2 linked regions of the Catenuloplanes indicus genome follow. Each later gene encodes a partner of the first gene's protein in a complex. Links are inferred from orthologs where the notes say so. Each region holds a gene or a part of one and is shown in the gene's direction. Other genes may lie near its edges. The genes, in order: rny and J2S42_RS12795.

Evidence for each region.
Region 2: rny (region 1) and J2S42_RS12795 share a complex: the UniProt entries of both Bacillus subtilis proteins name them as parts of the possible RNA degradosome complex. The link is inferred for Catenuloplanes indicus from one-to-one orthologs.

Annotation. Positions count from the first base shown.
Region 1 is NZ_JAUSUZ010000001.1:6,462,290-6,477,841, forward strand. Bases 8,059-11,022 are described here. They hold rny (ribonuclease Y), read left to right. Parts: upstream 8,059-8,633; coding sequence 8,634-10,412; downstream 10,413-11,022. Other genes in these bases: J2S42_RS29400 (amino acid ABC transporter permease), read right to left, coding at 10,947-11,022. In the rest of the region: leucine efflux protein LeuE, read right to left, coding at 1-524; J2S42_RS29360 (bifunctional pyridoxamine 5'-phosphate oxidase family protein/GNAT family N-acetyltransferase), read right to left, coding at 521-1,768; J2S42_RS29365 (aminotransferase class I/II-fold pyridoxal phosphate-dependent enzyme), read left to right, coding at 1,808-3,172; J2S42_RS29370 (UdgX family uracil-DNA binding protein), read left to right, coding at 3,209-3,856; J2S42_RS29375 (MFS transporter), read left to right, coding at 3,906-5,162; J2S42_RS29380 (DUF3046 domain-containing protein), read left to right, coding at 5,163-5,363; recombinase RecA, read left to right, coding at 5,554-6,600; J2S42_RS29390 (regulatory protein RecX), read left to right, coding at 7,077-7,682; more of J2S42_RS29400, read right to left, coding at 11,023-11,855; J2S42_RS29405 (amino acid ABC transporter permease), read right to left, coding at 11,857-12,531; J2S42_RS29410 (glutamate ABC transporter substrate-binding protein), read right to left, coding at 12,607-13,470; J2S42_RS29415 (amino acid ABC transporter ATP-binding protein), read right to left, coding at 13,530-14,276; tRNA (N6-isopentenyl adenosine(37)-C2)-methylthiotransferase MiaB, read left to right, coding at 14,493-15,552. UniProt on the Bacillus subtilis protein: Endoribonuclease that initiates mRNA decay. Initiates the decay of all SAM-dependent riboswitches, such as yitJ riboswitch. Involved in processing of the gapA operon mRNA, it cleaves between cggR and gapA.
Region 2 is NZ_JAUSUZ010000001.1:2,851,482-2,866,961, reverse strand. Bases 4,610-7,501 are described here. They hold J2S42_RS12795 (6-phosphofructokinase), read left to right. Parts: upstream 4,610-5,487; coding sequence 5,488-6,516; downstream 6,517-7,501. Other genes in these bases: proC (pyrroline-5-carboxylate reductase), read left to right, coding at 6,588-7,400; J2S42_RS12800 (polyadenylate-specific 3'-exoribonuclease AS), read left to right, coding at 4,714-5,217. Also shown: J2S42_RS12810 (N-acetylglutaminylglutamine amidotransferase), read right to left, coding at 1-1,751; J2S42_RS12805 (carboxylate--amine ligase/circularly permuted type 2 ATP-grasp protein), read right to left, coding at 1,953-4,538; J2S42_RS12785 (hypothetical protein), read left to right, coding at 7,553-7,945; J2S42_RS12780 (hypothetical protein), read right to left, coding at 7,967-8,413; J2S42_RS12775 (DUF2203 domain-containing protein), read left to right, coding at 8,489-8,839; J2S42_RS12770 (glutathione peroxidase), read right to left, coding at 10,730-11,218; J2S42_RS12765 (glycosyl hydrolase family 18 protein), read left to right, coding at 11,359-12,972; tuf (elongation factor Tu), read left to right, coding at 13,359-14,546; J2S42_RS12755 (class II 3-deoxy-7-phosphoheptulonate synthase), read left to right, coding at 14,631-15,480. UniProt on the Bacillus subtilis protein: Catalyzes the phosphorylation of D-fructose 6-phosphate to fructose 1,6-bisphosphate by ATP, the first committing step of glycolysis.

The DNA of each region.
Region 1 (15,552 bases):
ATCAGTACGGTCAGGTAGAGCGCGCTGCAGATCTGCACGATCGTGCCGAGCAGCAGGAACGACAGTTCTGGGTAGGGGTAGCCGGGGTCGACGAACTGGATGAAGAACGAGACGAAGAACAGGATCGCCTTCGGGTTCATCAGGCTGATCAGCAGCGCCTTCCGGAACGGCTGGGTGACCGGCGGCGGGTCCTCGGCGACGGTGGCGGGGGAGCGCCGGCGACGCCAGGCACCGCGCAGCATGGACAGGCCGACCCAGCAGAGGTACGCCGCGCCCGCATACTTGATCACCAGGAACAGCGGGGGATAGGCGCGCAGCAGCGAGGCGACGCCGGCGGCGGACAGCACCATCAGCACGGCGTCGCCGGCGAAGACGCCGCACGCGGCCCGGTATCCGGTGCCGACGCCGCGGCGGGCCGCCACGGAGAGCACGTACAGCGAGTTCGGGCCGGGCAGCAGCACGATCGCCACCGTGCCCAGCACGTAGGTCCAGAGGTCGGTCACTCCCAGCACGCCCTGCATCATGCGCGCTCCGGGTGGTGCGCCCGCAGCCGATCCCGCAGTGCGGCGCGTGCGTTCGGCCACTCCTCGGCGGTCATCGAGTAGAGCACGGTGTCGCGCCAGGTGCCGTCCGCGCGCCGCTTGTGCCGGCGCAGCACGCCCTCCTTGACCGCACCGAGGCGCTCGATCGCGCGTTGTGACCGTACGTTCCGGTTGTCCGTCTCCCAGGCCACCCGGACCGCGCCCAGCTCCTCGAACGCGCGGGTGAGCAGCAGCAGCTTGGACTCCGTGTTCGCCCCGGTCCGCCAGTGGCTCTTCGCGAAGTACGTGTGCCCGATCGCGACCGTACGGTGCCGTTCCTCGATGTCGTAGTACGACGTGGTGCCGATGACCGCGCCGGTGCGCGCGTCGCGCTGCAGCCACGGCACGGTCGGCGTCGCGGCCAGCCGGTTGCGCAGGTAGGCGCGCATCTCGTCGAGCGTGCGCGGCGCGCTGACCGGCAGGTGCTCCCAGATCTCCGGATCGCCGCAGGCCGCCAGCAGGTCGGCCGCGTGCACGAGGTCCAGCGGCTCGAGGAGCACGTGCTCACCGCGCAGCGTCACCGGCGTCTCCCACGCGCCGCGCGCCGGGCGCAGATAATCCGGCACCGGTACGGTCAGCGCGTCGTCCGGCTCCGGCAGGCCGCGGACCCGGCGCAGCGGCAGCACGCCGGCCCAGTGGGGCAGCGTCTCGTCGCCCGGCTCCTCCTCGCCCACGCCGTGCGCGCGGATCTTCGCCGACACCTCGGTCAGCGGCAGCGCCAGCACGGTGGTCTGACTCAGTTCCTTCTTCGTACCGGGCCGGCTGTCCGCGGACCGGCCCGCCGCGACCTTCTCCACCAGCGCGGTGAGCGCACGCTCCTTCTCCGCGGCGACGATGACCGGGAGTGCGGTGCCGTGCGCGATCACCGACCGGTAGTTCGCGCTGTGGTTGAACTGGGAGCGAGCCAGTACCAGCCCGTCCAGGACGGTGGCCTCGACGCAGACGGCCAGGCCGGCGTCGCGCGCGGCCAGCATCGGCCGGCCGCCGGTGGAGCCGTGCAGGTACAGCGTGTCGCCGACGCGCGCGATCAGCTGGGGGAGCACGCGCGGCTCGCCGTCGACGACGAACGCCATGTGCGCCTCGAACGTCTCGTCGAGGATCTGGTACGCCAGCTCCCGGTCATAGCGAATCCGCCCCTTGCCGCGGAGCGCCGTGGTGCGATGAGTGGGTGTGAAGTCGTCCCCCATGTTGGCAGATCTCCTTTGTGCTAGTACAGTAGGAAAACTGTGGCAGAACATTATCAGATCAGCGGATCCACGGCGGCCGAGATCTCGGAGAGCGTGGAGGCCGGCGTGCGCGCCGGTGACCTCGGGCCGGGCGCGGCGCTGCCGCCGGTCCGCACCCTGGCCAAGGCGCTGAGCTGCAGCCCGGCGACCGTGGCCAAGGCCTATCAGACGCTGCGGCAGCGCGGCCTGATCGAGACCGCGGGGCGCAACGGCACCCGGGTCCGCGAGCGGCCGCCGATCGCGACGTCCGGCCGGTCCGCGCTGCGGCTGCCCACGCCGCCCGGCGCGCTCGACCTCTCCACCGGCGAGCCCGACCTCGCGCTGATGCCCGCGCTCGGCCCGCGCCTGGCCCGGCTCGCGGCCGCGGAGTTCTCGCCGACCAACTACACGGACGCGGGCGCGCTGCCCGAGCTGGTCGAGCTGGCCCGGGTGCGGTTCGCCGGGGACGGCATCCCGGTCGACGACGCGGAGATCACGGTCACCAGCGGCGCGCTCGACGCGATGGAACGGCTGCTCGCCGCGCACCTGCGGCCCGGCGACAAGGTCGCGGTCGAGGACCCGGGCTGGGCGAACGCGCTCGACCTGATCGCGGCGCTCGGCCTGACCGCGGTGCCGATGCCGGTCGACGACGAGGGCCCGACGCCGGAGGGCCTGCGCACCGCGCTCACCTCCGGCGCCGGTGCGGCCATCGTCACCACCCGCGCGCAGAACCCGACCGGTGCCGCGGTCAGCGCGGGCCGCGCGGCCGAGCTGCGGTCGGTGCTGGCCGAGTTCCCGTCCGTGCTGCTGATCGAGGACGACCACGCGGCCGAGCTGGCCCCGGTCACGCTGCACGCGCTGGCCGGTGCGACCGGTTCGTGGGCGTTCGTCCGGTCGGTCTCCAAGCCGTACGGTCCGGACCTTCGCCTCGCCGTGGTGGCCGGGGACGAGGCCACGATCGCGCGCGTGGCCGGCCGCATGCGGGTCGGCGCCGGCTGGGTGTCCACGCTGCTCCAGCACGTGGTGCTCTACCTGTGGCGGGACGACGAGGTGATCAATGGGGTGATCCGCGCGCGGGACAGCTACGTCACCCGGCGGCTCGCGCTGCGCGCCGCGCTCAAGGCACACGGGCTGGACGCGCGTGGGCGCACCGGGCTCAACGTGTGGGTCAGCGTGCCGGACGAGACACGCGCGGTCGCGGCGCTGCGCGATGCCGGGTACGTGGTGGCGCCCGGCTCGCTCTTCCGGCTCGCGTCGCCGCCCGCCATCCGGATCACGATCAGCCCGCTGGCCGAGGACGACATCCAGCCGCTGGCCGACGCGGTGGCCGCGGCGGCTGCGCTCGACCCGGTGCCGGCCCGCTCGTCGATGGCGCTGACCGCGTGACGAATTCTGTCGTACCGGTGGGGTAAACACTCCGGTATGCAGACGGCTGCCCCTTTCGTTCCCGCCTCCGCCTCGAGCATCGCGGAGCTGCGCGATGCCGCCCCGGCCTGCCGGGGCTGCGAGCTGTGGGAACCGGCCACCCAGGTGGTCTTCGGCCGCGGCGACGAGCACGCCAAGGTGATCTTCGTGGGCGAGCAGCCCGGCGACGTGGAGGACCAGAAGGGCCTGCCGTTCGTCGGCCCGGCCGGGCACCTGCTCCGGCGCGCGGTCGACGACGCCGGCCTGCCGGTCTCCGACCTCTACATCACGAACTCGGTGAAGCACTTCCGGTTCGAGCGGCGCGGCGCGCGGCGCATCCACAAGACGCCGGACCAGCAGCACATCACGGCCTGCCACCCGTGGCTGGTGAGCGAGTTCGCGCAACTCCGGCCGTCGCTGGTGGTGCTGCTCGGCGCGACCGCGGCCAAGGCGGTGCTCGGCCCGTCGTTCCGGGTCACCCGGCAGCGCGGTCAGCTGATGCCGTGGCCGGCGTCCGCGCAGCACCCGGCGGACTTCCCGAGCGGCCACGAGGCGAAGGCGCTGGCCACCATCCACCCGTCCGCGGTGCTGCGCGCGGACGACCGGGAGGCGGCGTACAACGGACTCGTCGCGGACCTGCGCGTGGCGGCCACCGCATTGACATGATCAATTGTCCGGCTACCGTGAGTGTCTCGCACCGTGGTCGGGGGTTGTCATGAACGTTACGGCGTCGGCCGGCCGGGTGCAGCGGCGCACGCTCGCGTTGCTCGTCGCCACGCAGATCATCGGCGGGATCGGGGTGGCGATCGGCATCACGGTCGGCGCGCTGCTGTCCGCGCGGATGGCCGGCGTCGGGCTGTCCGGCCTGCCCGGCAGCGGCGCGGTGATCGGCGGCGCGCTGCTCGCGGTGCCGGTCACCCGGATCGTGCAGGCGCGCGGGCGGCGGCCGGGCATGGCGCTGGCGTACCTGGTGGGCGCGCTCGGCGCGGTGCTGGTCGTGCTCGCGGTCGTGGCCGGTTCCGTACCGCTGCTGTTCCTGGGCATGTTCCTGTTCGGCGGCGGCACGGCGGCGAACCTGCAGGCACGGTACGTCGCGGTGGACCTCGCCGCGCCCGCGCGCCGCGGGCGGGACCTGTCGCTGGTGGTGTGGTCGGCCACGATCGGCTCGGTGGCCGCGCCGAACCTGGCCGACCTCGCGGACCGGGCCGTGACCGGGCTGCACCTGCCCGCGCTGAGCGGCGCGTTCGTGGTCAGCGCCGTGGCGTTCACCCTGGCCTCGCTGGTGCTGTTCGGTCTGCTCCGGCCGGATCCGCTGCTGCTCGCCCGTACCCTCGACGGCTCGTCCGCTCCTGACTTCCGGCGGCCCGCCGGCGTACGGGCCGGTGCGCGCGTGGTGGCCCGGCTGCCCGAGGCGCGGCTGGCGATCGCGGCCGTCGCCACCGGCCACCTGGTGATGGTCGCGGTGATGTCGATGACACCGGTCCACCTGGGGGAGGGGCACGCGGACGCGGACCTGCTGCGCGTCGTCGGCATCGTGCTCAGCGTGCACATCGCCGGCATGTACGGTTTGTCGCCGGTCACCGGATGGCTCGCCGACCGGTACGGCCGCCGGCCCGTGATCATCGGCGGGCTGGTGTTGCTGATCACGGCATGCGCGGTCGCCGGTACGGCCGGGCACGACACCCCGCGGCTGACGCTCGGCCTGGCGCTGCTCGGGCTGGGCTGGTCGGGCACGATGGTGGGCGGCTCGACGCTGCTCTCCGAGTCCGTCCCGGCCGCCGGCCGGCCCGCGGTCCAAGGCCTGTCCGACCTGGTCATGGGCGTTGCCGGGGCGGGTGCGGGCGCGCTCAGCGGCGCGGTCGTGGCGCTGGCCGGATATGGCACGCTGACCGTGCTGGCCGCGATGGCCGCGCTGCCGGTTCTGGCGCTAGCGTTGCGGTCCAAGGGTGCTGTTTCGGTCAAGGAGACGTGAGTGCGGCTGACAGATTTCTGGCAGCGGATGGACGAGGTTTTCGGTGCCGGCTACGCGCCGAGCCTCGCCAGCGACCAGGTGCTGACTACGCTGGGTGGTCGGACCGTGCGGGAGGCGCTCGACTCGGGAGTGGCCACCGTCGTGGTCTGGCGGGCCGTTTGCGCTGCTTATCCCGATCGCGTGCCGGCGAAGCTGCGCTGAATAGAACACCCGTTCGGGCGTGTCGTGTGGATCTCGTACATGTGTTCGGCTATCGTGCGTTCCCGGGTAAGGGTTCGGCATCGGCGGCCCCCGGAGGCTGTTTTTGTCATACCCAGCGCCTAGCGTGTTGCGCGTGACGAAAGGTTCTTCGAAGACGCCCGCGAAGTCGGCGAATGTAGGGGTGGGGTCAATGGCGGCAGGTCCTGACCGCGAAAAGGCGCTCGAGCTTGCTCTGGCGCAGATCGACAAGCAGTTCGGCAAGGGTTCCGTGATGCGGCTGGGCGAGCGCCCGGTCGCCCAGATGGCGGTCATCCCGACCGGCTCCATCGCGCTCGACGTGGCGCTCGGCGTCGGTGGTCTGCCCCGCGGCCGAGTCGTCGAGGTCTACGGTCCGGAGTCCTCCGGTAAGACCACGGTTGCACTGCACGCCGTCGCGAACGTGCAGAAGGCCGGCGGCATCGCCGCGTTCATCGACGCCGAGCACGCGCTCGACCCGGAGTACGCACGGGCCCTCGGCGTCGACACCGACGCGCTGCTCGTCTCCCAGCCGGACACCGGTGAGCAGGCCTTGGAGATCACGGACATGCTGGTCCGCTCCGGTGCGCTCGACATCATCGTCATCGACTCCGTGGCGGCCCTGGTGCCCCGCGCCGAGATCGAGGGCGAGATGGGCGACAGCCACGTGGGTCTGCAGGCCCGCCTGATGAGCCAGGCGCTCCGCAAGATCACCGGTATCCTCAACAACTCGAACACCACGGCTATCTTCATCAACCAGCTCCGCGAGAAGATCGGCGTCATGTTCGGCTCGCCGGAGACCACGACCGGTGGCCGGGCGCTCAAGTTCTACGCCTCGGTCCGGCTCGACGTGCGCCGCATCGAGAGCCTGAAGGACGGCACCGACGTGGTCGGTAACCGCACCCGCGTCAAGGTCGTGAAGAACAAGGTCGCGGCGCCGTTCAAGCAGGCCGAGTTCGACATCATGTATGGCAAGGGCATCTCCCGCGAGGGCTCGCTGATCGACGTCGGCGTGGAGCAGAGCATCATCCGCAAGTCCGGCGCGTGGTACACGTACGACGGCGACCAGCTCGGCCAGGGCAAGGAGAAGGCGCGCGAGTTCCTCAAGGAGAACCCGGACGTCGCCGCCGAGATCGAGAAGAAGATCCTGGAGAAGCTCGGCGTGGGTCAGACCAGCGGCGACGCCGCCGGCGGCCCGGAATTGCCGCCGGTCGACTTCTGATCGCGGGCTGACGAATGGCAGGCCGACGCGGAGCGCGTTCGGGGCGGGGCTGGGATGCCGCACCGCCCCGGGCGCGCCGATCGTCCACACGTCCCGCCGAACCTGAGTACCAGGTGTTCGGCTCGGACAGTTCCGCCCACGACGACTCGGCGTCCCCGGATGTTCCCGGCGATGCCGAGTCGGGGTCCGATCCCGGCGAGGCCGGTTCCGGCGGCTTCGGTTCCGGGCGCTTCGGTGGCTCCGGTTCCGGGCGCTCCAGGGGCTCCGGGTCCGGCGCCGGTCGCGCTGGTGGCTCTGACGGCGGTAGTTCCGGTTTCGGGGGTTCCGGTTTCGGGCGTGCTGGTGGTTCCGGGGTCGACGGGTCCGATTCCGATGGCTCGGGTGCAGGCAACCGTGGATCCGGTGGGTCCGGTCGTGCCGGGCGACGGCAGCGCCGGGGCGTGGCAGCGGCCGGGTTCGGGTCCGCGGAGAACTTCCTGGCCGGTGACGGCCCGGCGGAGAAGCCGGCACCGAAGCCACGCGACGAGGCCGAGGTGGCCCGGGAGATCTGCCTCCGGCAGCTCGCCACCCGCCCGCGCACCCGCGCCGAACTGGCCGCCGCCCTGACCAAACGGGAGATCTCCGCCGAGGTGATCGAGTCGGTCCTCGCGCGCTACGACGAGGTCGGCATGATCGACGACGCCGCCTTCGCCCGGGAGTGGGTCACCACCCGGCACCGCGGCCGTGGCCTGGCCAAACGTGCCCTCGCCGACGAACTGCGCCGCCGCGGCGTCGACTCCGAGACGGCCGGTGCCGCCCTCGACGAACTCGACCCGGAGACGGAGGAGGCAACGGCGTTCGCCCTGGCCGAGCGGAAGGTGCGCACCGCTCGCGGCGAACCGGACGCGGTCTTCCGCCGGGTCGTGGGCATGCTCGGCCGCAAGGGTTACCCGGCGGGCCTGGCGATCCGCGCGGTCAAGGCCGCGATGGAGGCACAGGCCGCCGAGGCCGAGGACCTCGACGACGGCTACGCCGAACTGGTTGACCAGATCGACCCGGACGCCCTCGCGGATGCAGCGAGGGGCGACTCGGACCCGATCTGAGTCGGTTGCGCTTCATCGCCAGCGCCGCGCAGCCCTCGTCACCCGCGGCGCTGCCTTGCGCCGCCTTGTCCGCCCAGCGCCGCGCAGCCCTCGTTACCCGCGCGCTGCTTGCGCCGCCTTGTCCGTGGAGCGCCGGGCGGCCGTCGTCACCCGCGGCGCTTCCTACGCCGTCTTGTCCGTGCAGCGCCGCTGAGTCGCGCCTGTCGGACGCCCTACGAGGCTGCTGTGCGCGCGACACGCGCCGCCCCACCGGTCACACCGCGGTGTCCGTTGACGTCGGCCGCTCGATCTCGCTGCCGGCCCGGCGGAAGCAGTCGCGGTAAGCGGCGACCGAGCCCGTCCCGGCCGTCACCGCCGCCCCGGCCTCCCCGAAGACCCGCCCGTCATCGGCCGCCGCGACGCGGTCAACCTGTCGCCGGCACCCCGCCGTCCCGCCGTCGATCCAGCCCGGCCGATTTGTCCATGATCGGCGGAAACCCCCCATGCGTGCGGTCGTTAACCACTGGGTAGTATGAGCTGGGCGTAAGCACACGTGTGCCGTGTGTCCCACCTGCTTCCGGATGAGGTCTTCTTGACCGAACGGCCCTCCGCGACCTAGCCTCGCGTACAAAGAGGATTGCCCGACCATTGCAGGCTAAGCGCACAACATAGATCGCGTAACAACACGGCATCATTTCAAGGTTGCAGCCCTGTCATGACGTCTTCCACCGTCGGCCCGGCCGCGCCGACGGTGGCCTGACATACCTCGGCCTGCCGGAGCGTGCCCGAAGGGATGCGCCCGGTGGGTCGTACCCACGGCCAGCCGCCTCGGTCGGGCAAGTCCGTGAGCCGCAAGACGGCGCATGTGCCGCTGCAGAGCGTCCATGCGGGCGAACGGTGAGGGGAGGCGGCGGTGACGATCGAAACGCACGCCGGAGAGGGCGCCGACGAGGCCGGGAAGCGGGCCCGGCGATGACGGCGTGGACCGTGGCGCTGTTCGGCGTCGTGCTCGTGCTGATCGTCCTCGTGGCGGGCGGAATAGCGTACGTCGTCCGAGTCCTGCGCCGCCTGCAACCGGTTACCCCCGCGCGTCCCGCCGAGGACGACCCCGCCTTCCTCGCGCAGAAGGACAAGCAGGAACGCTCGCTCGCCAAGCTGCAGACCGCCGCCGCCGAGGCCACCTCCGCGGTCGAGGAGGCGAAGAACGAGACCGCCGCCGCGCGTACCGACGCCGCCGCCGCCCGCGCCGAGGCCAGCTCGGCCCGGGCCGAGGCACGCCGTGTGCTGGACGCCGCGCACGCGGAGGCGGACACGATCCTGGACCGCGCGCACCGCCAGGCCGAGGCCGATGCCGAGCAGGTCCGCGCCGCGGCCCGGCGCAGCGGCGAGCGCGAAGTCGCGCTGCTCAACGCGACCGTGAAGGAGCAGGCAGCCGAGGTCGAGCGCCGCGCCGCCCGGATCGACGAGCGGGAGCGGCAGCACACCGAGGAACTGGACCGGCTGATCGAACGCGAACGCCGGCTCGCCGACCGGGAGAGCGATCTCACCGCGCGGGAGAACTCGCTGGCCGAGCGGGAGGCCGCGGTCGCGGCCGCCGAGGAGGTGCGCCAGCGCGAGCTGGAGCGCGTCGCCGGCCTCACCGCGGACGCCGCCAAGACCGAGGTGGTCGAGTCGATCGAGGCCCAGGCCAAGCGCGAGGCCGCGATCCTGGTCCGGGACATCGAGAACGACGCCCGCAGCACCGCCGAGGACCGCGCCCGGCACCTGGTCGTCGACGCGATCCAGCGGGTGGCCAGCGAACAGACCGCGGAGAGCGTGGTCAGCGTGCTGCACCTGCCGAGCGACGAGATGAAGGGCCGGATCATCGGCCGCGAGGGCCGCAACATCCGCGCGTTCGAGTCGGTCACCGGCGTCAACCTGATCATCGACGACACGCCCGAGGCCGTGCTGCTCTCCTGCTTCGACCCGGTCCGCCGGGAGATCGGCCGCCTCACGCTGGACAAGCTGGTGCTGGACGGCCGCATCCACCCGCACCGGATCGAGGAGGTCTTCGAGACCGCGAAGGACGAGGTCGAGCGCCTCTGCCTGCGCGCCGCCGAGGATGCGCTGGTCGAGGTCGGCATCACCGACATCCACCCGGAGCTGGTCACCTATCTGGGCCGGCTGCGCTACCGCACCAGCTACGGGCAGAACGTGCTCAAGCACCTGGTCGAGACCGCGCACATCGCCGGTGTGATGGCCGCCGAGCTGCGCCTGGACGTACCCACGATCAAGCGGTGTGCCTTCCTGCACGACATCGGCAAGGCGCTCACCCACGAGGTCGAGGGCAGCCACGCGCTGATCGGCGCGGACCTGGCCCGCAAGTACGGCGAGTCCGAGGACGTGGTGCACGCGATCGAGGCGCACCACAACGAGGTCGCACCGCAGACCATCGAGGCCGTGCTGACCCAGGCCTCCGACGCCTGCTCCGGCGGCCGTCCCGGCGCCCGCCGGGAGAGCCTGGAGGCCTACGTCAAGCGCCTCGAGCGGATCGAGGAGATCGCCGGCGGGAAGGGCGGCGTCGACAAGGTCTTCGCCATGCAGGCCGGCCGCGAGATCCGGGTCATGGTCCGCCCCGAGGACATCGACGACATCGCGGCCGCGGTCCTGGCCCGCGACGTGGCCAAGCAGATCGAGGAGGAGCTGACCTACCCCGGCCAGATCCGCGTCACGGTCGTCCGCGAGTCCCGGGTCACCGAGATCGCCCGCTGAGAAACCGATTTTCCCGCTCCCGGCGGCTCCGGTCCCGCATGCTCCCGCGGGCACCGGTCGGCCGCGGGCGGCCTCCCTGCAAGCCGGGTGGGTGGTCACCCTCGCGACCGCTCGGCCACTCACCCGGTCATCGCGGCTCCCGCCACGCGGCGGCACCGAACCGGCGCCGGAATCCGGGAGCCGTGCGGACCTGCGGGCCCGGCCTGACATCAACCCCAGGGCCCGGCAGACACCCGGCAGCCAAGCGGGCACCGGCCCACGGGCGGCAGTCGGCATCGCGGACAGTGCGAGCGGCGCCAGGTTCGCGGGCAGCAGTCAGCATCGCGGCCGGTGACCGCCACGAATGCGGCACCCAGCCAGCAGGAGGTAGGCGCGAAGCGGAGAGGACGCCCCGAGGGGCGCCCTCCGCGCTGCTCGCGATGGGTGGCGGCCGCCGCCGAGGTTGCCGAAGGGCGTGGTACCTCGGGTGATTGTGGTCGGGTGGCAAAGCAGAGAGGGCGCCCCGAGGGGCGCCCTCCGCCGGTGAATCGGGTGCTATGCGCCGACGGCTCCGCCGCCCATGCCGGCCGGCATGGCGACGTTCTGTGCGGCGGTGCGGACCGGGTTGGCGCCGTTGCGCGGGACGCGGATGCCGCGGCGGCGGGTGCGGCGCTCGATGAAGCTGGCGAGGGAGGTGAGGAGGAAGTTGATGACGATGTAGATGGCGGCGGCGACCAGCGCGGCGGCGACGATGTTGGCGCGGTTGGCGCCGAGGTCGTTGACGCCGCGCTGCATCAGCTCGGGGAACGCCACGATGTAGCCGAGTGCGGTGTCCTTCACCAGGACGACGAGCTGGCTGACGATGACCGGGAGCATGGCGCGGGCGGCCTGCGGGATCAGGATGAACCGCATGACCTGGTTCTTGCGCATGCCGATGCCGTACGCCGCCTCGGACTGGCCGGTCGGGACGGCGCGGACGCCGGCCCGGAACGCCTCGGCGAGCACGGAGCCGTTGTAGAGCGTGAGGCCGACGACCACGGCCCAGAACGCCGGGATCGGGACGCCGCCGTTGACGTACGGGAGGCCGTAGAAGATGAAGAAGATCATCAGCAGCAGCGGTACGGCCCGGAAGAACTCGACCACCGCGCCGGCCGGCACGCGGACCCACCAGTGGTCGGAGAGCCGGCCGACCGCGAAGACGATGCCGAACGTCAGCGACAGCACCATCGCGACGAGCGCGGCGGCCAGCGTCTGCTGCAGGCCCGGGATGATGAAGTTGACCCAGGTGTTCGCCTCGAGGAACGGCGTCCAGAGCTCGGCCGCCCACTGGTTCTTCTGGTCGAACTTGACGTAGATCCAGTAGAGCAGCGCCAGCAGCCCGAGGCCGAAGACGACCGTGAGGACCAGGTTGCGGATCTTGGCGCGGGGGCCCGGGTGGTCGTAGAGGACCGCGTCGGTACTCATGTCAGCGCTTCACCGCCAGTCGGTTCGCCAGCCAGCCGAAGAGGTAGCCGGTAGGGATCAGGACCGCCGCGAACGTACCGGCGAAGATCAGGAAGATCAGGATGGTCTGGCTGCCGTAGTCGTTGATCAGCGTCTTCATCGCGTTCGACGACTCGGCGAGGCCGATCGTGCCGACGATCGTGGAGTTCTTCGCCAGTGCGATGAAGATGCTGCCCAGCGGCGCGATCACGGCGCGGCCGGCCTGCGGCAGCACGATCATGCGCAGCACCTGGAAGAACGACAGCCCGATCGCGCGTGCCGCCTCTGCCTGGCCCGCCGGCACCGTGTTGATGCCGGAGCGGATCGCCTCGCAGACGAACGCGGCCGTGTAGACGGAGAGGCCGATCACGCCCAGCCAGAAGTTGTTGACGTCGATCTCCTCGGCGAGCGACAGGCCGAGCGTGGAGAACAGACCGAAGTAGCAGAAGAAGATGATCAGCGTCAACGGGGTGTTGCGGAAGATGTTCACCCAGGCGGCACCGAAGCCGCGCAGCACCGGGATGGGGGAGACCCTGAAACCGGCCAGGATCACGCCGAGCACGAGTGCGCCGAGCGCACCGGCGCCGGTGAGACGCAGGATCCAGCTGAAACCGGTGAGATAGAGGTCCAGGTTGTCGGGATCGCTCAGAAGATCCATGACTCGCTTCCTAGCCGGGGTACGACGCGGGGCCGGCCAGGAAGAGGGCCGGCCCCGCGGATGGTGTGCGGATTGTCAGGCAGGGCAGTTGGACAGCTTGGACGCGTCGAAGGTCGGCGCGGGCGTGCCACCCTTGCCGAGCGTCGCGTCCCACGCGGCCTTGTAGGTGCCGTCGTCCACCGCGGCCTTGAGGATCTCGTTGATCTTGGTGCAGCCCGCGGTGTCGGTCTTCTTCAAGCCGATGCCGTACGGCTCCGAGCTGAACGGCTTGCCGACGACCTTGAACTTACCGGCGTACTCCGCCTGCGCCGCGTAGCCGGCGAGGATGATGTCGTCCGTGGTGACCGCGTCCACCTGGCCACCGCCGAGCGCCGTCACGCACTTGGAGTAGGAGTCGAACTCCTGCAGCGCGACCTTCGGGTACTCCTCCTTGATCCGCTTGGCCGGCGTGGAACCCGCCACCGAGCAGACCTTCTTGCCGTCCAGGCCCTCCGGCCCGGTGATCGTGGAGTCGGTCTTGACCAGCAGGTCCTGACCGGCCACGTAGTACGGCCCGGCGAACGCGACCTTCTTCTTCCGGTCGTCGTTGATCGTGTAGGTGGCGATCACGAGGTCGACCTGGCCCTGCTCGATGAACGGCTCACGGTTGGCGGAGACCGTGGTCTTCCACTCCACCTTCGCCGGGTCCAGGCCGAGGCCCTTCGCCACGATCTTGCCGACCTCGATGTCGAAGCCCTCGTACGTCGTACCGGTCTGCAGGCCCAGGCCCGGCTGGTCGGACTTGACGCCGATGATCAGCTTGCCGGACGCGGCCTTGCCGATCACGCCGTCGCCGGAGCCCCCGCCGCCGCTGCCGGCGTCTTCCCCGCCACCACAGGCGGCGACGGAAAGGGCCATGACCGCGGCCGTGGCGACCGCCGCCATCCGCGAAACACGCATCTGAATCTCCTTCTTCGTCACGGGGTGCCGTGCGACGGCCCCTCCGCAGTGGACGTATCTCAGTGGGTCAGGATCTTCGACAGGAAGTCCTTGGCACGGTCGCTCGTGGGGTTCGCGAAGAACTCGGTCGGCGCGGCCTGCTCGATGAGCTGACCGTCCGCCATGAACACGACCCGGTTCGCCGCGTGCCGGGCGAAGCCCATCTCGTGCGTGACCACGACCATGGTCATGCCCTCCTTGGCGAGCGACGTCATCACGTCCAGCACCTCGCCGACCATCTCCGGGTCGAGTGCGCTGGTCGGCTCGTCGAAGAGCATCGCCTTCGGGCGCATGGCCAGCGCCCGCGCGATCGCGGCCCGCTGCTGCTGCCCACCGGAGAGCATCGCCGGGTACTTCTCCGCCTGGTTCGCGATGCCGACGCGGTCGAGCAGCGCCATCGCGCGCTCCTTCGCCTCCGCCGGCTTCTCCTTGCGGACCTTGATCGGCCCGAGGGTCACGTTCTCCAGGATCGTCTTGTGCGCGAAGAGGTTGAACGACTGGAACACCATGCCCACGTCGCTGCGGAGCCGGGCCAGCGCCCTGCCCTCCGCCGGGAGCGGCTGCCCGTCGAACGTGATGGTGCCGCCGCTGATCGGCTCCAGCCGGTTGATCGAGCGGCACAGCGTCGACTTGCCGGAGCCCGACGGGCCGATCACCACGACCACCTCGCCCCGGTCGATCGAGAGGCTGACGTCTCGCAACACGTGCAAGGGCCCGAAGTGCTTGTTCACCCGGTCCAGCACGATGAGCGGCTCGCCCTCTGCCACGCTTGTCACCGTCCCCCTCGTACCTCTGATCGCTTCTGACCTGTGGGCAAAACCTTAAGGGTGCCCTTGTGTCAGGAAGCAGCCTTGTTGGTCACGGAGAGGCAACACTTGACCGCATCCCCGCGCAAGCGGCACCGATGGTAGCCACCCTCCGCACCCGGCCGGGCCGGGCCGGATTCACCGGTCGCCGGGTGCGCCGGATACGCTGGTCATGCCATGACTACCGCAGCCCTTCCCGCGCCGTCCGAGGCCCGCACCTACGAGGTGCGCACCTACGGCTGCCAGATGAACGTGCACGATTCGGAGCGCATATCCGGCCTGCTCGAGGCGGCCGGTTACGTGCGCGCACCGCAGGACGCCGACCCTGATGTGGTCGTCTTCAACACCTGCGCCGTCCGGGAGAACGCGGACAACCGCCTCTACGGAAACCTCGGCCACCTGCGCCCGGTCAAGGACTCACACCCGGGCATGCAGATCGCGGTCGGCGGCTGCCTGGCGCAGAAGGACCGCGGCGACATCGTGGCCAAGGCGCCCTGGGTCGACGTCGTCTTCGGCACGCACAACATCGGCTCGCTGCCCGCGCTGCTGGAGCGCGCCCGGCACAACGCCGACGCCGAGGTGGAGATCCTGGAGTCGCTGGAGGTCTTCCCCTCCACGCTGCCGACCCGCCGCGAGTCGACGTACGCCGGCTGGGTCTCGATCTCGGTGGGCTGCAACAACACCTGCACGTTCTGCATCGTGCCGTCGCTGCGCGGCAAGGAGAAGGACCGCCGTCCCGGCGACGTGCTCTCCGAGGTGCGCGCGCTGGTCGCGGAGGGCGTGCTGGAGGTGACGCTGCTCGGGCAGAACGTCAACTCCTACGGCGTCGAGTTCGGCGACCGCTACGCGTTCGGCAAGCTGCTGCGCGCGACCGGCGAGATCGAGGGCCTGGAGCGGGTCCGGTTCACCAGCCCGCACCCGAAGGACTTCACCGACGACGTGATCGCCGCGATGGCCGAGACGCCGAACGTGTGCCACTCGCTGCACATGCCGCTGCAGTCCGGGTCCGACGCGATGCTCAAGTCGATGCGCCGTTCGTACCGGCAGGAGCGCTACCTCGGCATCATCGAGAAGGTGCGCGCCGCCATGCCGGACGCCGCGATCACCACGGACATCATCGTCGGCTTCCCCGGCGAGACCGAGGCCGACTTCCAGGCCACGCTCGACGTGGTCCGGGAGGCCCGCTTCTCGTCCGCGTTCACGTTCCAGTACTCGAAGCGCCCCGGCACGCCCGCCG
Region 2 (15,480 bases), 3.6 Mb from region 1 along the record:
CATAGCTCCAGCAATCCCAGTTGCCACAGCGCGTTCGAGCCGAGCGTCGTGCGCGTCTCGTTCGGCGCGTCGAGCAGCTCGGTCACGTATTCCTTGCGGAAGAGTCCCCGCTGGCGCGCGGCCGGCGCGGAGAGGGCGTCCCGCACGTCGTCGAGCAGGGGGCCCGAGAGGTGGCGGATCGCCGGCACCGGGAAATAACCCTTCGGCCGGTCGATCACCTCGTCCGGGACCACGCCCCGGGCAGCGGCCTTCAGGATGCCCTTGCCGCCGTCGGCCAGCTTGAGCTCTCCCGGCATGGCCGCCGCGAGTTCGACCACCTCGTGATCCAGGAAGGGTACGCGGGCCTCCAGCCCCCACGCCATAGTCATGTTGTCGACCCGTTTGACCGGATCGTCCACCAGCATGACCGTGCTGTCCTGGCGCAACGCCGCGTCCAGCGCGGTCTCCGCGCCGGGCCGGGCGAAGTGCGACCGTACGAACTCCAGGCTGGCGTCCGCACCCAGCGCCCATTCGGGGGACAGCTGTTCCATCAGCTCGGTGTGCCGCCGGTCGAAGAACACCCGCGCGTACGCCTCGGCGGCCTGCCCCCGGGGCACGCCGGCGAGCGGCGGGTACCAGTCGTAGCCGGCCAGGATCTCGTCCGCGCCCTGCCCGGACTGGACCACCTTGATGTGCTTCGCGACCTCCTGGCTGAGCAGGAAGAACGCGACGCAGTCGTGGCTGACCATCGGCTCGCTCATGGCCGCGATGGTGTCGTGGACCGCGGGCTGGAACCGGTCCGCACCTATCTTGATCTTGTGGTGCGTGGTGCCGAACCGGCGTGCCATCAGGTCGGAGTAGAAGAACTCGTCGCCGCTCTCGCCGCCGGCCGATTCGAAGCCGATGCTGAACGTGGTCAGCCCGGTCTGGCCCTGCTCGGCCAGCAGCGCGACGATCAGGCTGGAGTCGAGGCCGCCGGAGAGCAGCACGCCGACCGGCACGTCCGCGACCATCCGGCGCTCGACCGCGGTGCGCAGGCGTGACATCAGCGCGTCCTGCCACTCGTCCGGCGTCATGATCGAGGTCCGGGCGTGCACCGGCTCCCAGTAGACCGTGTCCGTGCGCCGCCCGTCCGAGGTGATCACCCGGACCGTGGCCGGCGGCAGCTTCCGGACGCCGCGCAGGATGGTCATCGGCGCCGGCACCACCGAGTGGAACGTCATGTAGTGGTGCAGCGCCACCGGGTCCAGCTCGGTGTCCACGCCACCGGCCGCGAGCAGCGCCGGAAGCGTGGAGGCGAACCGCAGGCCGCGCGCGGTCTCCGCGTAGTAGAGCGGCTTGATGCCGAGCCGGTCGCGGCCGAGCACCAGCGTGCCGGTCTCCCGCTCGACGATCGCGAACGCGAACATGCCGTAGAAGCGCTCGACGCAGCGCACACCCCACCGGTGGTACGCCTTCATGATCACCTCGGTGTCCGAGGTGGAGCGGAACGTGTAGCCGGCCTGCTGCAGCTCGGTGCGCAGCTGCCGGTAGTTGTAGACGCAGCCGTTGAACACCATGGCCAGGCCGAGCTCGTCGTCGACCATCGGCTGCGCGCCCTCGTCGGACAGGTCGATGATGGCGAGGCGGCGGTGGCCGAGCGCGGCGGGGCCCTCGGCCCAGAGGCCCGCCCCGTCCGGGCCCCGGGACTCCAGGCACGGCAGCATGCGCCGGACCGCCTCGGGGTCCGGCGCGGTGCCGTCGTATCTGAACTCGCCACCTATTCCGCACATGACAGACCTCCCATGCGAGCGATGGGCACCGTCATGGTGCGGCCGACCTGTTCAGACTGGGTAGACCGCATTACCGGAATATGACGGTGCCGTAAATGGTCGAACACGCAGCGCAGCGTTGTCGCTGTTCAGAACGGTTCGTCTACCCGTGACCGGGCTCCGGCAGTCCGGTGTGTGAGCTGTTCCTCCCCGGCTCGATGGTTATCCGAGCAGCCAGGTGTCCTTCGCGCCGCCGCCGCGGGACGAGTTGACGATCAGGCTGTCCTCCGGCGCCACCCGGGTCAGCGCGGCCGAGCCCACCTCGGCGCCGTCGCCGAGGAAGACGAACGCGCGCAGGTCCACGTGGCGCGGTGTGAGCCGGTGACCGTCGAAGACCGGGTGCGTGGAGAGCGAGACCACCTCCTGCGCGATCCACCGGTGCGGCGCGGCCGTGATCTGCCGGCGCAGCGCGGTGAGCTCGCTGTCCGACGCGTACGGACCGATCACGACGCGGTCGCCGCCGTATCCGTCGACCGGCTTGACCACCAGCTCGCCGAGCCGGCCGAGGATCTCCTCGCACTGCTCCGGCACGCCGCCCAGGTAGGTGGGCACGTCCGCGAGCAGCGGCTTCTCGCTCAGGTAATACTCGATGAACTTCGGCACGTATGCGTAGATCGCCTTGTCGTCGCCGACGCCGTTGCCCAGCGCGTTCGCCACCGCCACCCGGCCGGTGTGCACCGCGGAGAGGATCGGCCAGCCCAGCGGCATGCCGTCCGCGCCGGGCGCGTGCAACAGCTCGTCCTCGTCCATCCGCAGGTAGATCACGTCCACCCGCTGCCGCCGGCCGTGCTGGACCAGGAACACCGCGCCGTCCTCGACCTGGAGGTCCGTGCTGACCGCGGCGGGCACGCCCATCTCCAGCGCCAGCAGCCGGTGCTCGAACCAGGCCGAATCCTCCGGGCCCCGGCTCAGCACCACGATCGACGGGTCGTTGCCCGCGGCCGGTGGCGCGGCCGCGACCAGCGCGCGGCGCAGCATGGCCGGTGTGTCGTCGACCGGCAGCAGGTTGTCCGGCAGCGGCAGCTCCGGCAGCACGGAGAGGGTCAGGCGGCGGTTCTGGATCGCGTACCCGATGCCGGACGGCACCCGCAGGTTGTCCTCCAGCACGTGCCAGCCGGTCTGCCGGTCCTTGACCAGGTCCATGCCGGCCACCTGGACGCGGGTGGACTGCCGCCGCATCAGCGCGCCGGTCGGCTTCAGGCCGGGGGAGCCGTCCACCACCCAGGCCGGGATGATGCCGTCCTTGACCACCCACCGCTCGTCGTAGACGTCGCGCAGGAACGCGTCCAGCGCGCGGGCGCGCTGGGTGAGCCCGGCGCGCAGCGTCGCCCACTCGTCCGCGGCGACCAGCCGTGGCACCAGGTCGAACGGGAACAGCCGGGTGCTGGCCTCACCGGCCACGCTGAACGTCACGCCGCGCGCCCGCTGCTCCTCGTCCCGCAGCTGTTCGCGCTGCCGCAGCTCCTGCGCGCCGAGCCGGTCCAGCGCGCCGACGATCTCGCGGTACGCCGCGGGCGGCCCGGTGTCCGGGAACATCTCGTCGGCCGCGCTGGCGTAGTCGGCCAGCCGGGCGCCCGGGCCGCTGGCCTCGCGTACCGGCTCGCCGCCGCGCGTCTCCGCCAGGACCAGATCGACCACGTCCGCCAGCCGTCCGCGACGGGTGAACGCGCGCCGCTGCCGGGCCGCCGCGCTGCTCTGCCGCAGCGCGCGCTCCAGCAGATGGGTGACCTGGTCCCAGTCGCCGGTCTCCTCCAGGTAGGGCCGCAGACCGGCGGTCAGCCGGCGTAGCGCCTCGGCCGCGGGCACCGGCTTCGGTCCGCGCGGCAGGTCGATCAGGTCGCCCTCCAGGCCGGAGCGCGCGGCCCGCCAGAGCGCGGCGCGCAGCACCGGCGGCCGGGCCGGCGTGTACGGCGTACCCGCGCGCACCCGGTCGATCTCCTGCCGGACCACGGCCCGGAACAGGCCGGCCAGCAGCACCACGGTCTCCACGTCCGAGCTGGCGTCGGTGATCCGCAGCTCGACCGTGGGCACGTGCGCGGACGGCCGTACGTCGAAGTAGATCATCGCCGGGTCGCTGATCGTCTCGGTCGCGATCAGCTCGCGGACCAGCGCGTCGTGGTCGGCCGCGCTGGTCACCTGCCCGGGGTCGCCGGCCGTGGGCCAGCGCTGCCAGACCAGCGAGCGCACGCTCGCGTACCCGCTGTCCTGACCCATCCAGTACGGCGAGCTGGCGGAGAGCGCGAGCAGCGACGGCAGCACCGGCTGGACCCGCTGCGCCACGGCCACGGCCAGGTCGCGGTCGTCGATGCCGACGTGCACCTGGGCGCCGCAGATCAGTTGCTCGCGGGCGAGCATCTGGTACTCGTCGAGCATGTGCCGGAAACGCGCGGTGGGCGTGATGTCCAGGTCGTCGCCGTTCAGCAGCGGTACGGTGCCGGCCGCGGCGATGCCCAGGCCGGCCGCGTCCGCCACGCCGACCGCGAGCCGGCGCAACCGGACGATCTCCTCGCGGAGGTCGTCGAGCGTACCGGTGACCGCGGTGTTCGTCTCCACCACGGAGCGCTGCAGCTCGGCCGTGAAGGAGTCGGACGGCAGCCGGTCCAGCAGTTCACCGGCACGTGGCACCAACTCCCGCGTCTCCAGGTCGATGACGTGGAACTCCTCCTCGACCCCGAGCGTGAGGGCGTTCGAACCCGGTTTCGGGTCCGGCAGGGCAAGCGTCGTGGCGTCTTGCGGAGTATCGACCATTCTCGTTCCCACCTCGTGGTGCCGACTGTTCGGGAACTGTTCCCAGGGCACATGCCGACTGTGTTTCGGGCCGGTTAAGGTGCGCGACCCGCTGGCCCTCTTTACCCGATCATGGGTCGCCGCACGCACCCCCTGGATGGGGCGCCACCATCAGCATGGGTGAGGATGGTGCGCGATGACATACCGCTACTTCTATGACTGTGAATTCATCGAGGATGGTCGAACGATCGACCTGGTCTCGATCGGCGTGGTGGACGAGAACGGCCGGGAGTTCTACGCGATCTCCACGGAATTCGACGGTACGCGGGCCACGCCGTGGGTGCGCCGCAACGTCCTCGACCGCCTCCCCTCTCCGGGTGACCCCGCCTGGAAGTCACGCGAACGGATCCGCGACGAGCTCTACGAGTTCCTGGTCCAGCCGATCCGCGGCCGCACCGGCGAGCAGCTCGACCTGTGGGCCTGGTTCGCCGCGTACGACCACGTGGTCCTGGCCCAGCTCTGGGGCGCGATGCCGGCGCTGCCGCGAGCGATCCCGCGCTTCACCAAGGACCTGCGCCAGCTGTGGGACGACAGGGGCCGCCCACCGCTGCCCGACGCCGAGGCCGACCGCCACGACGCCCTGGTCGACGCGCGCCACAACCTTGCGCGGTGGAGAGCGATGACCAAGCCCGGAACGTGATGCCCGGTTTTGGCATCGCGTTCCGGGCGTCCGGGTTTTGGTCTTGGTTTCTGACGTGATGCCCGGTTTTGGCATCGCGTTCCGGGCGTCCGGGTTTTGGCTGAAGCAAAGGCGTAGCGCGCGTGACATCGGGGTGTAGCCGGGGTCTGCTGCGGGGGTGCGAAGTGACGCCGACTACAGTCTGCGATGACGGCCCGCCCCCGGCCGGCAACGTGGCTTCCGGGGTTCGGTGCCGAAAAGCTTGCACGTTGTGTGGAGGGACGAGCCAATATGCGTATCGGCGTGCTCACCGGTGGCGGCGACTGCCCCGGCCTGAACGCGGTCATCCGCGGCGTGGTCCGTAAGGGCGTCACGGTCTACGGCCACGAGTTCGTGGGTTTCCGTGACGGCTGGAAGGGCCCGCTCGAGGGTCTGACCATGCCGCTCGGCATCCCGCAGGTCCGTGGCATCCTGCCGCGCGGCGGCACCATCCTCGGCTCGTCCCGGACCAACCTGTTCAAGATCGAGAACGGTGTCGAGCGGGTCAAGGAGAACCTGGCCAACCTCGGCGTGGACGCGCTGATCGCGATCGGCGGCGAGGACACGCTCGGCGTCGCCACCAAGCTGGCCGACCTGGGCGTGAACGTCGTCGGCGTGCCGAAGACGATCGACAACGACCTGAACGGCACGGACTACACGTTCGGCTTCGACACCGCGGTCAACATCGCGATGGAGGCGATCGACCGGCTGCACACCACCGCCGAGTCGCACCACCGCACGCTGATCGTCGAGGTCATGGGCCGCCACGCGGGCTGGATCGCGCTGCACGCCGGTCTCGCCGGTGGCGCCAACGTCATCCTGCTGCCGGAGCGCGAGTTCGACGTCGACCAGGTAGCGGCGTACGTGGAGAAGCGCTTCCAGCACGAGTACGCGCCGATCGTGGTCGTCGCCGAGGGCGCCCAGCCGCTCGCGGGCCAGATGGTGCTGCAGAACCAGGAGCTGGACAGCTTCGGCCATGTCCGTCTCGGCGGCATCGGCCAGTGGCTCGCCGAGCAGCTGGAGGCGAAGACCGGCAAGGAGGCCCGCACGGTCGTGCTCGGTCACATCCAGCGCGGTGGCACGCCGACCGCGTTCGACCGGGTGCTCTCCACCCGCTTCGGCCTCTCCGCGATCGACGCGGTCAACGAGGGCGACTTCGGCAAGATGGTCGCGCTGCGCGGCACCGACATCGTGCGCATCCCGCTGATCGAGGGCACCGGCGAGCTCAAGACCGTCCCGCTGGAGCGCTACACCGAGGCCGAGGTCTTCTTCGGCAGCTGATTGTCCATCTGTTCAGGCGTCCCCCGTGCCGTCCGCCGGCACGGGGGACGCCCGTCTGCGGGGAGCGACCGATGAGCGAGCGGACCATCGCGGTGCTGGGCACCGGGACGATGGGCGGGCTGGTGCTGGCCGGCCTGCTGCGCGGCGGCCACCCGGCCGATCGTGCGCTGGCCACCGCGCGCCGCCCGGAACGCGCCGATGAACTGCGCGCCCGGCACGGCGTCCGGGTGGTGGACAACGCCACCGCCGCGGCCGAGGCCGAGGTCCTGGTCATCGGCGTGAAACCGCAGGACGCGGCCGCGCTGCTGGCCGAGATCGCCGGCGCGGTGCGGCCCGGCACGCTCGTCGTGTCCCTCTGCGCCGGTCTGACCACCGCGTTCTTCGCGCGTCGACTGCCCGAGGGCACGCCGGTGGTCCGGGTCATGACCAACACCCCCGCGCTGGCCGGTGCCGCTATCTCGGCGATCTCGCCGGGTGTCCATGCGGCCGACGCGCACGTGGCGCTGGCCGAGGAGCTGTTCCGGCCGCTCGGCGCCGTGCTCCGGGTGCCGGAGAAGCAGCAGGACGCGGTCACCGCCGTCTCCGGCTCCGGTCCCGCGTACGTCTACCTCTTCGTCGAGGCGATGATCGAGGCCGGTGTGCTGCTCGGCCTGCCTCGGGCGACCGCACGCGAGCTGGCCGTGCAGACCGCGCTCGGCTCCGCCACCATGCTGCGGGAGTCCGGCGAGCATCCGGTCACGCTGCGCGAGGCGGTTACGTCGCCGGGCGGCACCACGGCCGCCGCGCTGGCCGAGCTGGAACGCCATGGGCTGCGCGCCGCGGTGCTGGATGCTCTTGGTGCGGCCCGTGACCGGGCGACCGCGCTGGCGCAGCAAAACACCTGATCAGGTAGGTGTGGAAGCTGCACACCGGAAAGATGCACGGCCATTCACCGGGCCGTTTATTCATTCATCCAGGTAGGGCTATCGCACCCTCACTCCTCCCCGTTACGGTCAAATGACAGCGAGTAATTGACTGCTGACCGGGGAGGTGCACCATGCGAGCAACCGGACGAAGCCTGACCCTCGGTGGGGCGGCCCTTGGCGCGACGACCGCGATGCTCTGGGTGGCCACCCCCGCCTCCGCGTTCGCTCACGACAAGGTCACGAACCCCTACCTCCACGCACTGCTGGACGTGCTGAGCCTGGCCGTCGTGATCTCGCCCGTCGTCTCGGCGTACCTCTGGGGTGCCCGGCGCCGGGGCCTGCTGATGGCCCTGGCCGGCCTGGTCCAGATCCCGGTCGCCGTCATCGCGTTCCTGCCGATCGTGCCGCCCGCCGTACACCTGCTGCTGTTCGGCGTCGCGGTCGGCCTCACCATCGGTTCCATCAGGTTCGTGCGCGGATCCGTCCCTTCCCCCGCGGCCGCGACCGAACCGTCCCGTGGGTGAGTGACCGGCTGCCACCGGCACTCACCGGCGAATTCCGGGATTGAGGGTCCCGGAGTGAACCCCGCTGTCGGCTGCGGAGGCCGGCCAGTCCCTGGGCATCGACTGGCCGACATCCTCTGTGGCCGGCGGCGGCACATCCGGACCGGAACCGCACGGGTCGGCGGCGGGCGAGTCACTGAGGTCCATGGGGAGCACGTGATCCCCGACCGTGAGGGCAGTGACCCGCCCGCCGTCCCGGTGCTCCCGAACCGGCGGACATCCCGGCGCCGGCACACCCCACCGGCCGGACCGGTCCCGCAGCGCGGTGAACCGGCAGTGCGCCTCACCGACGAACCCCCAGGCCATGAAGATCGTCTCGCCCGCGTAGCTGTAGACGCCGACCGACTCGATCCCATCCGCGCCCGCCCGCCGGTGAAACTCGGCCCGCAGACCCGGCACGACCACGCCGTCGAGGTCCGCGTCCGCCACGACACGATGCGGCGAGAAGAGGGATAGATCGGGCAGGAGCATGTCCTGATCAACGAATGCCCCATACTGAGGGTCGTGTTCACACTGGCCGAGGCCCGGCAGCTGATCGCCACCCTGCGTCCCCGCATCGACGAACTGATCACGCTCCGCGCCGACCTGGCGGAGCTGAAGGCCGACCTGGCCGACGGTCTGGAAAGCCCGTTCGGCGGCGTCGCCGAGATCAAGGCACTCGACGCCCGGATCTACGCCACGGTCGAACTCCTCGAACAACACGGCATCCAGATCAAGAACCTGGCCCCGGTTCTACTGGACTTCCCTGGCGAACTGGACGGCCGGCCGATCCTCTGGTGCTGGCTCGAAGGCGACCGCAGCATCGACTGGTACCACCGGCTGGAGTGCGGCTTCGCCGGCCGCCGGCCGACGTGATGTGCCCGCTTCCGGCCGGGTGAGTTCCGCATGCTCCCGCGGGCAACGGTCGTCGCCGGCGCTCCTCCCTGCGGGGTCCGAGGCGACAAGGGCGTCCTGCCGTGCGGTGCCCGGCTTCTCTGACGTGGCCCGCTTGTCTTGGCGGCGGCTGGCTCGGGCTGCGTCAACCGGTTGCTTCCGCGTCGCTGGTTGCTTCCGCGTCGCTGGTTGCTTCCGCGTCGCTCGTTCCTCTGGTCGTGCTGCTTCTCGTGCGTTGCGCAGCATTGCTTGATCCGGAGCGGCGGTCGGCTTGGTCTCGTTCACGCTGGGCGTGATCGGGCGCTGCGCGCCCGATATTTCGGTATATCGGTGGCGTCCGTGGGGTGCTGTGGTGTGGTGGGTTGCGTTGTAGTGCGGTGCCTCCGGCGGGTCTCGGGCTCCGGTGCATGGCGGGGCTTTCGGCGGGTGCGGGGTCCGTGGGGCCGGCTGTTTTTTCGTGGGTGGGATGGGTTGCGTCTGTGGGCCGGGATGCACCGCCTGCCGTCGCCCGGGCGAAGCCGAGCAGATCTTCGGCAGGGCCGCCGGCTTTGGTCTAGGTCGGCAGGGTCGTCGCTACGCGCCGTCCGTGCCTTCGTTGCGGCTGCGTCGTGTGCGGCGGCTCTGCCGAAGATCTGCACCCCAGGGGTGGTCGACGGCAGACGGTGCATCCCGGCGGTGCCGGTCTGTGCTGGTGCACGAAAGCGAAAATCGATACCGTCGCCGTTTCCGTGAGTTGTGTTCTATTTGTAGTCGCTAACGATTCTGTCGAAGTGACGGGCTGGTGCCGCTGGAAATGCCTGGCGAGGCGGGAAGGTCTCGTATTGCGAATGGTGCACGATCGCATGTAGGCCGGACGCCGTATCTGGGTCTGCAATGATCGCTATTCCGTGGAAAGCTTTCCCTGTGCGCCAGATGCAGCTGTTCACGTCGGCAGAATTGGCCGTGATGCGGGATCGAAACGCTTCACGGAACATTCTGCTGACCGTGCCGCCGGTGTCGCTGGGTGGTCGTGTGTGTGCGGATCCGCCGGTGTCCCGGGAGGATCAGCTGCGGCCTGCGCCGCCGGTGTCGCTGGGCGGTCCTCTGCCTACGAAGCCGTCGGTGTCCCGAGGTGATCACGCCTCACCGGCGGTGTCGCCCGGTGGTCGTGTTTCTGCGGAACGGCCGGCGTCCCGGAGCGATCACCTGCTTGCCGCGTTGCCGGTGCCGCCTGGGGATTGCGTTTCCGTGAGACCGCCGGCGTCCTGGGACGATCACGTGTCTGCCACGCCGTCAGAATCTCGGGATGATCACCCACCGGCGGCGTCGCCGGTGTTTTCGGATGGTCGCGTGGCTGCTGCTTCGCCGGTGTCTTCGTGTGGCCGCGCGTTTGTCGCCGGCGATCACATGCCCTCCGGGCGCCGGAAGGCCTCCAGTGTCTTCGCCGAGTCCTCGGCAAATCCTGATCGGCGGCGCCAGCGCGGAATTCCTGCTGCCCGGCCCTGCTCGCAGGCCGCCGCCGCTGCCGAAAGTAATTCCGGCTCGCGGGCCGCCGTCGTTGCCGGAAGTGATTCCGAACGAGGGCATTCCGAGAATCGGCCATTCGCAGCCGCGCCGGGATCGACAACTCGCCGAAAGGCACGATCTGCCGCCGGAGAATATCGGCAGTGATGAAGTGCTACCGTAAGAGCGGTCATAGGCGAGAAGGGCCCGGCGTGGGATCGCCTTGCGGAATTCCACATGATGCTTCAGTAGCGTCACGACGGCCGGTATCGCATTATGTCGGGGTGGCGTGGCCGCCCTGAACGGTCCTCGAAAGGGTGGATTCAGGGCGGTTGCCATTCTCGACGCGGGCCGCTGACGTCTCGATTGCGCGGCAGGTGACGCCCGGGGCTAGCGAGGGAGTGCCTTCTCGATGGCCTCGCGGACCTCGGGGGCGTCCGGCTGGGTGGCGGTGCGGAAGCGGGCGGCGACCGTGCCGTCGGGGGTGACGAGGAACTTCTCGAAGTTCCAGCGGACGTCGCCGGCCTCGCCGTCGGGGTCGGGGGCCGGGACCAGCTCGGCGAAGAGGGGGTGGCGGTGGGGGCCGTTGACCTCGACCTTCTCCGTCATCGGGAACGTGACGCCGTAGGTGGTGGCGCAGAATTCGGCGATCTCCTCGGCGGTGCCGGGTTCCTGGCCGCCGAACTGGTTGCACGGGGCGCCGAGGACGACCAGGCCGCGGCTGGCGTACTCCTCGGCGAGGGACTCCAGGGCGCTGTACTGCGGGGTGGAGCCGCACTTGGAGGCGACGTTGACGATGAGCAGGGCGCTTCCGCGGAAGCGGGCGAGGTTGGCGGGGTCGCCGGAGAGCGAGTTGATCTCCACGTCGAAGACGGTCATGGAACTGGACATTACGCCGAGTAGGCGTCCGGAACGTCCGTTGCCCTAAGAAATTGATAAATCCATGTATCGGCATCTTGACGGAAACCTGACACCGGCCTTCACTCTTAGGAAAGTTTCCTAATCGATCTGGAGACGCCATGAGAAGATCCGTCCGCCGTGGGCTGCTGGCGGGTGCGGTCGTTGCGGCCCTGGCCGCCACCGCAGTCCCGGCCGTCAACGCGATGGCCGCGGGCAGCATTGCCGCCACCTTCACCGCCAGCTCCGACTGGGGGACCGGCCACGAGGTCGCCGTCAAGGTGACGAACGGCTCCGATGCCGCCGTCGCCACCTGGAGCATCACGTTCACGCTTCCGGCGAGTACCTCCATCAGCAGCTCCTGGGACGCGGACGTGACCCGGAGCGGCAACACCTACACCGCCGTCAAGAAGAGCTGGGCCGGCAGTCTTGCCCCCGGCGCATCGGTGACCTGGGGTTACGTGGGCACCGGCACGTTCGCGGCGCCGACCAGCTGCACGATCAACGGCGTGTCGTGCGGTGGTGGCACGACGCCGCCGACCACGGCGCCACCCACCACCGTGCCGCCGACCACGCAGCCGCCGACCACCCCGCCGCCCACGACGCCACCGCCGAACCCGGGTGGCAAGAAGGTCGTCGGGTACTTCGCCGAGTGGGGCGTGTACGACCGGCAGTACCACGTGAAGAACATCGACACCAGCGGGTCGGCGGCCAAGCTGACCCACATCCTCTACGCGTTCGGCAACACCACCGGCGGCCGCTGCTCGGTCGGCGAGACGTTCCCGGCGTACGAGAAGTCCTACACCGCGGACCAGAGCGTCAGCGGCGTGGCGGACACGTGGGACCAGCCGCTGCGCGGCAGCTTCAACCAGCTGCGCCAGCTCAAGGCGAAGTACCCGCACCTCAAGGTGATCTACTCGTTCGGCGGCTGGACCTGGTCCGGCGGCTTCACCCAGGCCGCGCAGAACCCCACCGCGTTCGCCGAGTCCTGCTACAACGTGGTCGAGGACCCGCGCTGGGCGGACGTGTTCGACGGCATCGACATCGACTGGGAGTACCCGAACGCCTGCGGTCTCACCTGTGACTCCAGCGGGCCGAACGCGTACAAGAACGTGATCGCGGCGCTGCGGGCGAAGTTCGGCCCGAACGCGCTGATCACCTCGGCGATCACGGCGGACGGCAGCAACGGCGGCAAGATCGACGCCACCGACTACGCCGGCGCGATCAACAACCTCAACTGGCTGATGCCGATGACGTACGACTACTTCGGCGCGTTCAACGCGCAGGGCCCGACCGCCCCGCACTCGCCGCTGACCGCGTACAACGGCATCCCGACCGCGGGCTTCAACTCGGACGCCGCCATCCAGAAGCTCAAGGCCAAGGGCATCCCGGCCGACAAGCTGCTGCTCGGCGTGGGCTTCTACGGTCGCGGCTGGACCGGCGTGACCCAGGCCGCACCCGGCGGCTCCGCGACCGGCCCGGCGCCCGGCAAGTACGAGCCCGGCATCGACGACTACAAGGTGCTGAAGAACTCCTGCCCGGCGACGGGCACGGTCGGCGGCACGGCCTACGCGTACTGCGGCGGCAACTGGTGGAGCTACGACACCCCGGCCACGATGACCGGCAAGATGACCTACGCGAAGCAGCAGGGTCTCGGTGGCGCGTTCTTCTGGGAGTTGTCCGGCGACACCACCAACGGCGAACTCATCACCGCCGTGAAGAACGGTCTCAACTAGGTATTCCCTTCGCAAGGACGCCTGCCCTCACCACCGTCCACCCGGTGGTGAGGGCAGGCCCTTTTATCGGGTGGCAGCGCGCGATTCCGCGCGCTATCGTGTTGCTCATGTTCGGCATGAATGGGCTTGAGGTGCGCACCGGCGGTTGCCGGTCCGGCGCGCTCGCCGCCGTGCCCGGACGACTGGATAGCTGACCCTTCTCCCGCTCCAGCAGGACCGGAGGAGAAGGGTGCTCTCGTCGTACCCCCGTGTGGTGTTGATTCCCTGGGGGTTCTGTCGCGCGGTTCTGGCGCGGAGCCATGCTATTTCACAATGGCCGCGGAGTGGCGTCCGCCCGCGTTTTGCTGTCCGCCTTCGAAAAGCATTCCAATGAATTGGGAAAGGTCATGGCGAAGAGCCAGTTCGTGCGGACGAAGCCGCACCTCAACATCGGGACGATGGGCCACGTCGACCACGGGAAGACCACGCTGACCGCGGCGATCACGAAGGTGCTGGCCGAGCGGTACCCGCAGGTCAACAGCTACGTGTCGTTCGACGGGATCGACCGGGCGCCGGAGGAGGTGCAGCGCGGGATCACCATCAACATCGCGCACGTGGAGTACGAGACGGCCACGCGGCACTACGCGCACGTGGACATGCCGGGCCACGCCGACTACGTGAAGAACATGATCACGGGGGCGGCGCAGGTGGACGGCGCGATCCTGGTGGTGTCCGCGCAGGACGGGTCGATGCCGCAGACGCGCGAGCACGTGCTGCTGGCCCGGCGGGTCGGCGTGCCGCACCTGGTGGTCGCCATCAACAAGGCGGACGCGGTGCAGGACGAGGAACTGCTGGACCTGGTCGAGCTGGAGGTGCGGGAGCTGCTGTCCGAGTACGGCTTCCCGGGCGACGAGGTGCCGGTGGTCCGCGTCTCCGCGCTGCAGGCGCTTGCGGGCGACCCGCGCTGGACGCAGTCGATCGCGGACCTGCTGGCCGCGGTCGACGGCTACGTGCCGGAGCCACCGCGGGACCTGGCGGAGCCGTTCCTGATGCCGATCGAGAACGTGCTCACCATCTCCGGGCGCGGCACCGTGGTCACCGGCGCGGTCGAGCGCGGCACGTTGCGCCTCGGCGAGCCGGTCGAGGTGGTCGGGCTGGGCGAGCCGATCCAGACGGTCGCGACCGGCATGGAGACGTTCGGAAAGAGCCTGCTCGCAGCCGAGGCCGGGGACAACGCGGCCGTGCTGCTGCGCGGCGTCAAGCGGGACCAGGTCGCCCGCGGCCAGGTGCTGACCGTGCCCGGCTCGGTGCGGGCGCACCGGCGGTTCCGGGCCGAGCTGTACGCGCTGACCGCGGCCGAGGGTGGACGGCACACGCCGTTCCTGGCCAACTATCGCCCGCAGTTCTACTTCCGGACCGCGGACGTGGCCGGTGCGATGGACCTCGGCGACGTGCAGATGGTCATGCCGGGCGACACGGTGTCGCTCGGCGTGGTGCTGGACCGGCCGGTCGCGATGGCGACCGGGCTCGGCTTCGCGGTGCGCGAGGGCAACCGGACGGTGGCCGCGGGGACCGTGACTGAGCTGCTGGATTAGCGGGCCGGGGCCGCGCTTCCCAGTCAACAGGAAGCGCGGCCCTCCGTTTTCCGATGATCAACCGGCCGCCGTAATGTGGTCGTCATGCGCCAGGAGTGGCATCAGCTCAGTCATCCCGCCGTCGGCTCGGTCGCCCTGCAGACCAGCCGCCCCACCACCGACGCGGAGGAGGCCGAGGCGCTGGGCCTCGACCACTGGCGCGCGCTGCCGCGCGTGCAGATGCCGCCGTGGCCGGACATGGACGAGGTCGCCGAGGTCTGCAAGGTCCTCGACACCGTGCCGCCGATCGTCGCGCCGTACGAGGTGGACGACCTGCGCGCCCGGCTCGCGCTGGTCGCCGAGGGCAAGGCGTTCCTGCTCCAGGGTGGCGACTGCGCGGAGACGTTCTCCGACAACACCGAGGCGCACCTGCTGGCCAACGCGCGGACGCTGCTGCAGATGGCGGTCGTGCTCACCTACGGCGCGTCGCTGCCGGTGATCAAGGTCGCCCGGGTCGCCGGGCAGTACACCAAGCCCCGCTCCGCCGCGCTGGACTCGCTGGGCCTCCCGGCCTACCGCGGCGACATGATCAACTCACTGGAGGCGACGCCGGAGGCGCGCGTCGCCGACCCGCAGCGGATGATCCGGGCGTACGCGAACTCGGCCGCCGCGATGAACATGTTGCGCGCCTACCTCAGCGGCGGGCTCGCCGACCTGCACGCGGTGCACGACTGGAACAAGGACTTCGTCAAGTCGTCCGCGGCCGGCGAGCGGTACGAGGCGATCGCCCGCGAGATCGACCGGGCCATGTCGTTCATCCGCGCCTGCGGCCTGCGTGACGACGAGGCCCTGCGCACGGTCAACCTGGCCTGTTCGCACGAGGCGCTGGCACTGGAGTACGACCGCGCGCTCACCCGCGTCTCGGACGGCAAGGCGTACTGTCTCTCCGGCCACT